3 regions of the Enterococcus sp. DIV0756 genome follow, and region 1 is predicted to be linked to each of the others. Evidence: riboswitches for the same ligand, from Rfam matches in the RefSeq annotation. Region 1 holds a riboswitch; each other region holds the start of a gene.
The links. A riboswitch is a leader RNA that binds a small molecule or an ion and turns the genes downstream of it on or off. The one in region 1 is predicted to bind FMN.
Positions count from the first base shown of each region.

Region 2: it holds a riboswitch for FMN, as region 1 does, so the genes downstream of both, IGI44_RS06940 (ECF transporter S component) here and ribD (bifunctional diaminohydroxyphosphoribosylaminopyrimidine deaminase/5-amino-6-(5-phosphoribosylamino)uracil reductase RibD) in region 1, are expected to answer to the same signal.
Region 3: it holds a riboswitch for FMN, as region 1 does, so the genes downstream of both, IGI44_RS20460 (ECF transporter S component) here and ribD (bifunctional diaminohydroxyphosphoribosylaminopyrimidine deaminase/5-amino-6-(5-phosphoribosylamino)uracil reductase RibD) in region 1, are expected to answer to the same signal.

Region 1 is NZ_JBIOLF010000002.1:974,049-977,323, reverse strand. It holds gene IGI44_RS21080 (riboflavin synthase) at 1-115, opposite strand, end outside; gene ribD (bifunctional diaminohydroxyphosphoribosylaminopyrimidine deaminase/5-amino-6-(5-phosphoribosylamino)uracil reductase RibD) at 119-1,174, opposite strand; FMN riboswitch at 1,406-1,543, opposite strand; gene IGI44_RS21070 (PTS sugar transporter subunit IIA) at 1,613-2,062, opposite strand; gene IGI44_RS21065 (PTS transporter subunit EIIC) at 2,174-3,275, opposite strand, start outside.
Region 2 is NZ_JBIOLF010000001.1:1,434,520-1,437,794, forward strand. It holds gene IGI44_RS06925 (segregation/condensation protein A) at 1-229, shown strand, start outside; gene scpB (SMC-Scp complex subunit ScpB) at 226-807, shown strand; gene IGI44_RS06935 (pseudouridine synthase) at 808-1,524, shown strand; FMN riboswitch at 1,592-1,710, shown strand; gene IGI44_RS06940 (ECF transporter S component) at 1,832-2,425, shown strand; gene IGI44_RS06945 (ferredoxin) at 2,507-2,719, opposite strand; gene IGI44_RS06950 (helix-turn-helix domain-containing protein) at 2,748-3,275, shown strand, end outside.
Region 3 is NZ_JBIOLF010000002.1:833,660-836,934, forward strand. It holds gene IGI44_RS20450 (transketolase family protein) at 1-891, shown strand, start outside; gene IGI44_RS20455 (pyridoxamine 5'-phosphate oxidase family protein) at 935-1,390, opposite strand; gene IGI44_RS20460 (ECF transporter S component) at 1,390-1,989, opposite strand; FMN riboswitch at 2,117-2,231, opposite strand; gene IGI44_RS20465 (GNAT family N-acetyltransferase) at 2,424-2,843, opposite strand; gene IGI44_RS20470 (PspC domain-containing protein) at 3,126-3,275, shown strand, end outside.

The DNA of each region.
Region 1 (3,275 bases):
CAATTTTATAATCTGCTAGTAGTTTTTTTGACGCTCGGCAGGTTAACAGAATGGTTCTTCCGCGAGGAATGATACGCGTCAGTTTGCCCTTTTCCTGAATAAGTCCTGTAAACATCTGCTACACTCTCCTTCCGGCGATTCGAACGTCTGATCCCAATTGTTCGATTGATATGTCGCTTAGTGCGGTCACCTGCTCCACTAAGCGTGTGCCAGTAAAACTAGCTGTGCCATTCCCGCCGATAATTTTCGGTGCAAGATAGGTAACCAGCTCATCCCAATAGCCGCTTGCTAAAAAGGCATCATGGATAGCAGCACCGCCTTCAACATAAAGGGATTGAATGTTTCTTTTGGCTAATTCAGTCACAACAAAAGACAGGGAAAGAACCTGTTTTCGAATGACTTCGATATGCTCAGGCAGATGAATCTCGTCATCCCTTTCGGTGAAAATGAGCACCGGACTGCTGCCAGCTTCAAAAAGTGCCAGTTCCTTATGGGCCAACACTTCCCCTTTTCGATCCAAGACCACTCGATAAGGTGGAAATTTATCCTCGTCGGTCGTTCCTAAGGTTGGATTGTCGATCAAAGCGGTTTGACTTCCAATCAAAATCCCTTGATAATCCCCCCGTTCTTTGCGGACTCGTTTCAATGCTTCTTCTCCTGTTAAGGGTGTTCTTTGACCAGCTAACGCAATTTTCCCATCTAAGGTCATGGCCTGCTTCAATGTGATAAACGGCCGTTGCTGCTCATGATAAAAATTGTAATGTCGATTCAGACTTCGAACCTCCTCCTCTAAGATCCCTGTAATCACCTCAAGCCCTTGCTCCTCTAAATAACGTTTTCCCTTTCCTGCCACAAGAGGATTCGGATCAAGTTGGCCGATGACTACCCGCTTGATCCCACTTTCCAGAATTGCTTGGGTACATGGCGGCTGCTTGCCATAGTGATGACACGGTTCCAGCGTGACATAGAGTGTTGAATTTAATAGTTTTTCGGGAGTTTTACATGATGTCAGCGCATTTTTCTCAGCATGGGGCTTACCATAAGCTAAGTGCGCGCCTTTAGCGATAACCTGATCGTCTTTGACAATCACTGCGCCAACTAAAGGATTCGTAAAGGTTTTTCCTTTACCCTTCCACGCTTCCTTAATCGCAAGCCGCATAAATGTTTCAAGCATACAAATTCCTCCTTTCCAAACAGCTATCTCGTTGTAATGAATGTATTTTTCCAAAAAACGGGAAAAATAATTCTATTCTCGTTACGCATAGCATTTTTCTAACCTGCTGAAGCAGGAAGAAAAACTGCAAAAAAAAGACCCCGTGTAAGCACATACACGAGGCCGTAACAGATAAACTCAAAGAAACCATAATGAAAAAAGGATAGACCTTCCCCATCATACTTCTGATAAGTTTTTCTTCTCCCATCCAGACTTTAACTGTCGGTTCCAGATTCACACTGGATCAACCGCAAAAAAATGCGGGTCACGGACTTCAAGGTACGCCTTGTCACCGTCGGTCGGGAATTACACCCTGCCCCGAAGAATACTATTCAATTCACGAAAAATACTACTATTCTTTTTTTAAGTCGTCAACAGAATAATTTTAAAATAACAAAATTATTTTCCAACAACGAGAACTGGACCCTGTATTTTTTCTACAGATGCGGAGCCTTGCTTGATTATCTCAACAGAAAACTCGCTGCTATTTGTAATAACCATAGGAGTAACCAAATTGTAGCCCTTTTCCTCAATAAAATCCTTTTCCAATAAAATTAATGGTTCTCCTTTTTTCACTTCTTGTTCTGGTGACACTAATACAGAAAAACCTTTTCCGTTTAATTGTGTGGTTTCTAAACCTATATGAATCAATATTTCTGCACCATTATCAGCTAGTAACCCTAAAGCGTGCAACGTATTAGCAATCATTATGACTTTACAATCACACGGAGCCCGTACCGCTTCTCCAGATAATTCAACGGCTATGCCTTCACCTAGCATTTTGTTAGCAAATACTGGATCAGGAACTTGTTCTAACCCAATTATTCGTCCATTGACAGGGGCAAACAGCGTTACCTCAGATCAAAGCTTCTTCTCTTTTCTCTTTGAAAATAAAAACATCTTCATCTTCTCCTCTAAGAGAAATAGCCGCATAAATTACACGGCTATTTATCAAAAATTCTAGCTCGATAAGCCTTCTAAATATTCCTCAAAATTGCTCTTAATGATACTCACATGCGGCCCATAGATAATCTGGACCCCGCTGCCTTTTTTGATAATTCCCTTAGCACCGTGCTGCTTCAATAGCTCATCATCTACTGCTTCAGGATCTTCTACAGTTAGTCTCAATCTTGTGGCACAGGCATCAATATCTACCAGATTTCCGGTTCCGCCAATGGCTTTCAAAATAACACCAGACAGCTCGTCATCAGAAGAATCACCCGCTTTTTTCTTTTGAAAATCATCTTTGGTGTAAAGCTTCGCTTCTCCTTCATCTCGTCCGGGAGTGGGAATATTAAACCTTTGGATAAGGTACTTGAAGACAAAGAAATACAAGACCGCATAGGCGATAAATACTGGAATGATCATCACCCAATTGGTTTTGGCATTACCTTGCAGCGGGCCGTATAAAAGAAAATCAATTAGCCCACAAGAAAACGTCGTTCCAATACAAATTTTCAACACATGCATCAAAACAAATGATAAGCCAGCAAGGCCGCAATGCAATAAGAATAGGAACGGTGCGATGAATAAGAAGGTAAACTCAATTGGCTCCGTAATCCCTGTTAAGAAGGACGTCAATGCGGCTGAAAAAAGTAAACCGCCCACTAATTTACGTTTCTCTGGTTTCGCTGTTTTATACATAGCATAAGCTGCCGCTGGCAAACCTGCCATCATAAATGGATATTTACCAGTCATGAAACGACATGCTTCAACACTAAAACGAGTCGTACTTGCTGAGGCAAGTTCCGCGAAATAAATATTTTGCGCTCCGGCAACCGTCACGCCATCGATAATTGCTGTCCCACCCAATCCAGTCTGCCAGAAAGGGATATAGAAAACATGATGCAAACCAAAGGGAATCAAAGCCCGTTCCATAAATCCAAAAATAAAGGTTCCGAAATAGCCCGACTTCATCACTAGACCGCCAGCTGAAAAAATAACTGATTGAATCAATGGCCACACAAAATAGAAAGCGATTCCAACAAAAATGTACACCAGCACAGAAATAATTGGAACAAATCTAACGCCTGCAAAAAACGATAATGCACTTGGTAATTGC
Region 2 (3,275 bases), on a different contig from region 1:
CGCTGAAACGATCACTGTCGATCAAAAAGTGACTGAGATTGGTCAGAGGTTAGACAAACTCCCCGAGAATGAAGGTTTGCCGCTGGAGTCTTTTTTTGTGCAATACACGAAGGATGAAATGATCACAACCTTTATGGCATTATTGGAATTAATGAAGAAGGGCCAAGCCACCGCGACTCAGGAAGAAACCTATGCACCAATTTTGATTTTTAAAGGAGTCAATATATGAATCAATTAAGTCAAATCGAAGCGATGCTTTTCGTGGTAGGTGAGGAAGGAATAAGTTTAGAAGAATTAGCTTTCACGTTGAAAAGACCAACCCCGGAAATCTATCAGAATATTATTGATTTAAGGGAATCCTATGAGGAAAATGAGACGTCTGCGCTTACTTTATTAGAAGTAGGCAATCATTTTGTTTTAAGTACAAAAAAGAAATTTGCTCCACTACTAAAAGAATTTGCTCGTTCACCGATGGCTAATCGATTAAGCCAAGCGGCACTTGAAACACTATCAATCATTGCCTATAAACAGCCAGTGACACGATCAGAAATTGATGAGTTGCGCGGCGTCCAATCAAGTGGAGCGGTTCAAACGCTGGTAGCACGACAGTTAATTGAAGAAAAGGGTCGTGTTGATGGACCAGGTAGGGCGATTTTATATGGAACCAGTGCTTACTTTATGGATTACTTCGGGCTTAAGGATATCGAAGAATTGCCGGATGTACAGAAGATGGAAGCAGATTTAGCAGATGAAGAAGAACCATTGGATTTGTTTTATGATCGTTTTAAAGAAGAGGATGGACAATAAATGGAGAGATTACAAAAAGTTATCGCCCACGCAGGGATTGCCTCGCGTCGTAAAGCCGAAGAATATATTACTGGCGGACGTGTTAAGGTAAATGGCGAAGTGGTGAAAGAGTTAGGAACAAAAGTAGGCAAAAAGGATATTGTTGAAGTCGACGGTGTGCCAATTTACCAAGAAGAGCCCGTCTATTACTTGTTTTACAAACCTCGAGGAGTGATCTCGGCCGTTAGCGATGATAAAAATCGCAAGGTCGTAACGGATTATTTTGCTGCTGTTCCAGAAAGAATCTACCCCGTAGGACGCTTGGATTACGATACGTCAGGTATTTTACTATTAACAAATGATGGTGATTTTTCACAACGATTAGCGCATCCTAAGCACCAAATCGACAAAGTTTATGTAGCAAAAGTAAAAGGCTTCGCAGAAAAAAGAACGCTTTTACCTTTGACAAAAGGAATTCGCATCGAAGGAAAGAAAACAGCTCCGGCTCGTTTTGAAATTCTCTCGACAGATAAAAAAGCGGAAACAAGTATCGTTGAACTGACAATTCATGAAGGCCGTAATCATCAGGTCAAAAATATGTTAGCTGCAGTGGGGCTACCGGTCCAAAAATTGAAACGTGAACGCTATGGTGACTTAACTTTACAGGGATTACGCCCTGGAGAATATCGTCGTTTGAATACTAAAGAAATCAACACTTTATTGAACCAATCAAAATAGAAAACCATTTACTTGTTTTTTGATAGTAAACTTGTTATAGTAATTACACAATAAAAAATAATTTAAGGTTCGTCTTCAGGGGCAGGGTGAAAATCCCGACCGGCGGTGATAGTCCGCGAACTGCGCAAGCAGCCGAATCGGTGAGATTCCGATACCGACAGTACAGTCTGGATAAAGAAGATAGAGCTTATTTGAGTGAGATCGTATTCAAGTAACTCTATGCTTTTTTCTGAAGCATAGAGTTTTTTTGCGTCGAAGTCTGACTCAAATAGTTCGATGAAGATGATTCCGAAACGGAGGATTTCACATGAAGAACTTACGGTTACAAAAAATGACAGCAGTAGCAGTGGCAGCAGCAATGGGACTAATATTACAATTTATCGCTTTTCCCATTCTCCCGATGTTCCCTTTTCTAAAGTTGGACTTTAGCGATATTCCAATTTTGATTAATATGTTTATCTTTGGACCATTGACAGGAGTTGCGACAGCTTTCATTCGATCATTGCTGCATTTGACGATGACCGGTTTTTCAATCGACAACTTGATTGGAGATTTTGCCAGTTTCTTCGCTTCAACCTTGTATACATTACCGATTTTTCTAATGTTTAGAAAAAGAACAACCTCGAAACGTATTATGGGTCTTGGTTTAGGTATTTTGGCCATGACGCTATTCATGAGTGTGGCAAATTACTTTGTCATCACACCGCTCTATCTAAAAGTTTTTGGACTTACAGCAGGACAAATGCTAGGAATGAGCATGGGACGCTATATCTTAGTTGGTATCGTGCCCTTCAATATCCTTAAAGGAGTCTTTGTCAGCACTGTTTTCCTAGCGTTGCATGCGAAGCTGCTTCCTTGGTTATCGAAAAAAACGATGACTTCGCAGCATCATTCAGTATAATTCAAAAAATCTCAGACACGTTTGTCTGAGATTTTTTTTATGAATATTGATAGTATTCGTGAACTTTTTTTAAATATGTTATTATGAATTTTGATATAAGATGGCATGAGAGGGACAACGTTTTGCAGACTGAATGACAGCTGCTTGGTGTTCTTCAGGAATGAATTCGTGGGTCGCTTCAGACTCTCCCAAAAAAAGGACCAGTCCATCATCGGTATAATCAAATATTTCGGGAGCGATCGTCTGACATAAACCGCAGGCGATGCAACGCTCAGGAATAATTTCACATTTCATTTTTTCACCTTCCACAGGAGATTTTACTATGACTTTTTTTATTCTAACGTTATTTCAGACAGGCTACAAGATAAGAACCTCGACATTGTATCATTTATTGGTCGGGAAGAGAACGAGCTCTGTTTTGCTACACGGTTTTTTTTACAATAATCTGATTTATTTAGGGGCTCTACCAACCTTGAAGGAAGCAATTTTCCAAAAGGAACTTCAGAACTTGGTTGCTGCTGGCTGGATTACCATAAATGAAGGCTTTGGGCAATTGACACAGCAAGGTAGAGAACAATTATCTGAAAAAAACTTTGATCTGGTTGGCTTGAATAATTTACGTTATGGTAGAATGCGGGAAGATTCTTGGCAGTTGATTCTTTTTGCTGTACAAGTTCTCAGCTATTTATCTTATAGTGAAAAAGACTATCTGCCGATTGAAAATCGACCGTTCTATTTGCAGCAGCTCAAAAAATGGTTAACAAGGTCACAGCCTCACTTGATTGAACGTTTCCAAAAAGAATTGCAAACGATCTTTAAGCAACTGCCAGTCGAAGAGGCTGATTTCTTG
Region 3 (3,275 bases), 140 kb from region 1:
ACGCTGGTAAAATTCAAAGAACATCCCGATTTAGTGGTGTTGGATGCGGATCTGTCTGCGGCAACAAAAACGGATGTGTTCGCCAAAGCAGTACCAGAGAAATTTTTCAATATAGGTATCGCGGAAGCTGATATGATCGGCACAGCAGCAGGCTTGGCTTTGGGTGGAAAGCGGCCGTTTGCCAGCAGCTTTGCAATCTTCGCAGCCGGCAGAGCGTACGAGCAGATCCGTAATGCTGTGGCATATCAGAAATTGAACGTAACGATCGCCGCGACTCACGCCGGAATTACCGTTGGCGAAGATGGTGGTTCTCATCAAGCGATCGAAGACATTGCATTGATGCGGGCGATTCCCGGGATGACGATCATTAATCCTGTGGATGACCTTGAGACTGAAGCGGCGATCGAGACAATCTTGGAACACGAGGGTCCCGTCTATCTGCGATTAGGACGACTCGCTGTGGATAGAGTTCACGAAGAAAAGCAACCTTTCGTGATCGGAAAAGCGGAAAACTTAGTATCAGGAAATGATGGAACGATCATCGCGACTGGTTTGATGGTGCAGGAAGCATTGGACGCCGCAAAACAGTTGGCAGAGGAAAGCATCCATGTTCGTGTGCTGAATTTCTCGACGATCAAGCCATTAGATGAAACGTTGGTTCTACAAGCAGCAAAAGAAACACCTTGGATCATCACCGCTGAAGAACACAGCGTAGTCGGCGGACTCGGCAGTGCTGTTTCAGAATTCTTATCCGAGAATCAACCAACTAGAGTGGTAAAAATCGGTGTTCAAGACCAATTCGGTCAATCAGGAAATCCAGAATTACTGAAGAAACACTATGGCTTGACGGCGGGGAATATTATCAAAAAAATCAAAGAATTAAGGAACTAATCAAACGCAGATCAAGCGAAATTTCGTCTGATCTGCGTTTATTTTAATCATATTTTTCGATTTTAGCCTTTTCCTGTTCAAAATCAATCAACAGTTGAAAACCTTTATCCTCTTCATCCTGATCCCAAATTTCAACCAATTTAGGCACTATTTCAATCAAAATTTCACTATCTTTATGAGGATAGGCATTATAGCTTTTTTCCCAGTATTTTTGATACAACGTTTGAAAGGAGTCATCCTTCTGATCCGCGACTAATCCATGATTCACCGCAATCCCTTCGATCTGAACGCCCCAGTAGCAGATCGCCACCTGGGGATTTTCGATCAATTGTTGTGTCTTGCGAAAATTTTTATCCGTTTTAAATAAGATCTTTTCTTCATGAATAATGACGCTGACATTGCGTACCATGACATGATCATTCAAACTTGTTGCCAAGGCCATGATCTTTTTTCGTCCTAATTTTTTATAAAATTGATCAACCACTGTCTGATATTCCATTATAAATACTCCCGTCTAAGAAAGATGGCGCGCAAGCGGTCGAGAGAAAAATAGACAATTGCGGTGGTGACGCCGTATTTGATCAAGTTGAAGGGGATAATTCCAATCACGACCAATTTCCAAACACTGTCTACCATTGGATTAACAGCTTGTGTCATGGCGATAATCGCCTCCATGGACAGTCCGTACAGCCTGGTATAAAAGGGAATGATGAAATAGACATTTGATAGACAAGCAACAATCGTAACGACCGCTGTACCTGCTAGCATCCCCCGCAGTGCCGAACGTTTGTGAGTAGAGTGTTTATACAGGAAACTAGCGGGTAAAATGAAACTTAGACTCAAAATAAAGTTCTGAATTTCACCTGTAAACATTGAAGCAGTACCCACAGTTGCTAGCTTGATCAGAAGTTTGATTAGTACGATGAAGACACCCGCGACAGGTCCCAGTAAAAAGGTCCCTAATAGTTCGGGAATCCCAGCTAAATCAAAGTCCATAAATGGCGGCATGAATGGCAAGGGGAATTTGAACAGCATCAAAACATAGGAAAGAGCTCCAAAAATTGCGATCATTACGAGTTTTCTTGCGGTAAATTTCATTTCGAACACACCTTTCTTGAAACGTAAAAAAGAACCTTACAACAACATTTGCAAGGCACAGTCAAAGTAGAAAAAGGTGTATTGATTCGTCAAATAGCGTTTGTTATCTGAACGATCAACAAACACACACTTTCTTCTTCCATCCAGACTGTACTGTCGGTCTCAGAATTGCACTGAGTCAGCCAAAAGGCTCGCGGACTATCACCGCCGGTCGGGAATTAAACCCTGCCCTGAAGAACTTATTGTGTTTATTCTCACATGGTTTCAATGGAAATGCAAGCGTTTTTTCGAATAACTGTTGGGTAAAAAGAACTTACCACAATAAAATGATTTAAGAAGGGGCTCATCGGAGGGAGTAGCCAATCCGAGAAAGATCAATAGTAACGTCTAATCTTGGTATAGAAGAGAGAGCGTGAATAAAGTAAACTTCTGTTTTAATAATAAATCATGTTCCAATAAGGATCAGCCACATTTATTTCACGAACTTTTTCCCAGCCTTCTTTTTCATAGAAAGCAAGAGCAGAGGTGTTTCGTGATAGGCATTTCAATTTCATTGGTCGCTGCAGATGCCGCATGGCTTCCTTCAGAAGCTGATGGCCAGCCCCTTGCCCTTTGTAGCGACTATCCACAAATAGACAGTGGATGAAGTTGTCTGGTAGATACAAAGAAATAAACCCAATGATGGTTTGCTGTAGTTCTGCAACGAAGACAAGTTCGGCCTCTGTGTCGCGATCAAAATCTTCCAAATGCATCAACTCAGGATCGTCCCAGTAAAATGTTGTACGGCGGCTTTCTAAGTATAACTGTCTAAGTCTCGATTTATCTTGTTGTGTTATTTCACGAATTTCTAACAAGCAGATCGTCCTTTCTTATAATTAAATTGGTTGTTGTGATGTCCGTATTTACTTTAGCACAGTTAGAGAAAAAACTTGAGTTGTTTGCTAATGAATAAAAGAACTAGAAAAACTCCGTCTAAATAACTAGAGGAAAAATACTTCTTTCGCCCTATGACGAATCAAGGAAGATTGAGCATAATATAGACATAAGATAAAAACACATCGCGAGTGGGAAATAAAAAATACAACTAAATTGGGTTCCAAAAAAGTGTTTTTGGAAAATTAAAGGGGAAATTAAAAATGAAAAAATTAACGAAATCACAAGACAATCGAGTATTAACAGGTACGTTAGCTGGTATTGCTGACTATTTTGGAATTGATCCTACAATTGCACGTGTCATCTTTGTCTTCATGATCTTCTTCTTAGAAGGCACACCGATTTTACTTTAT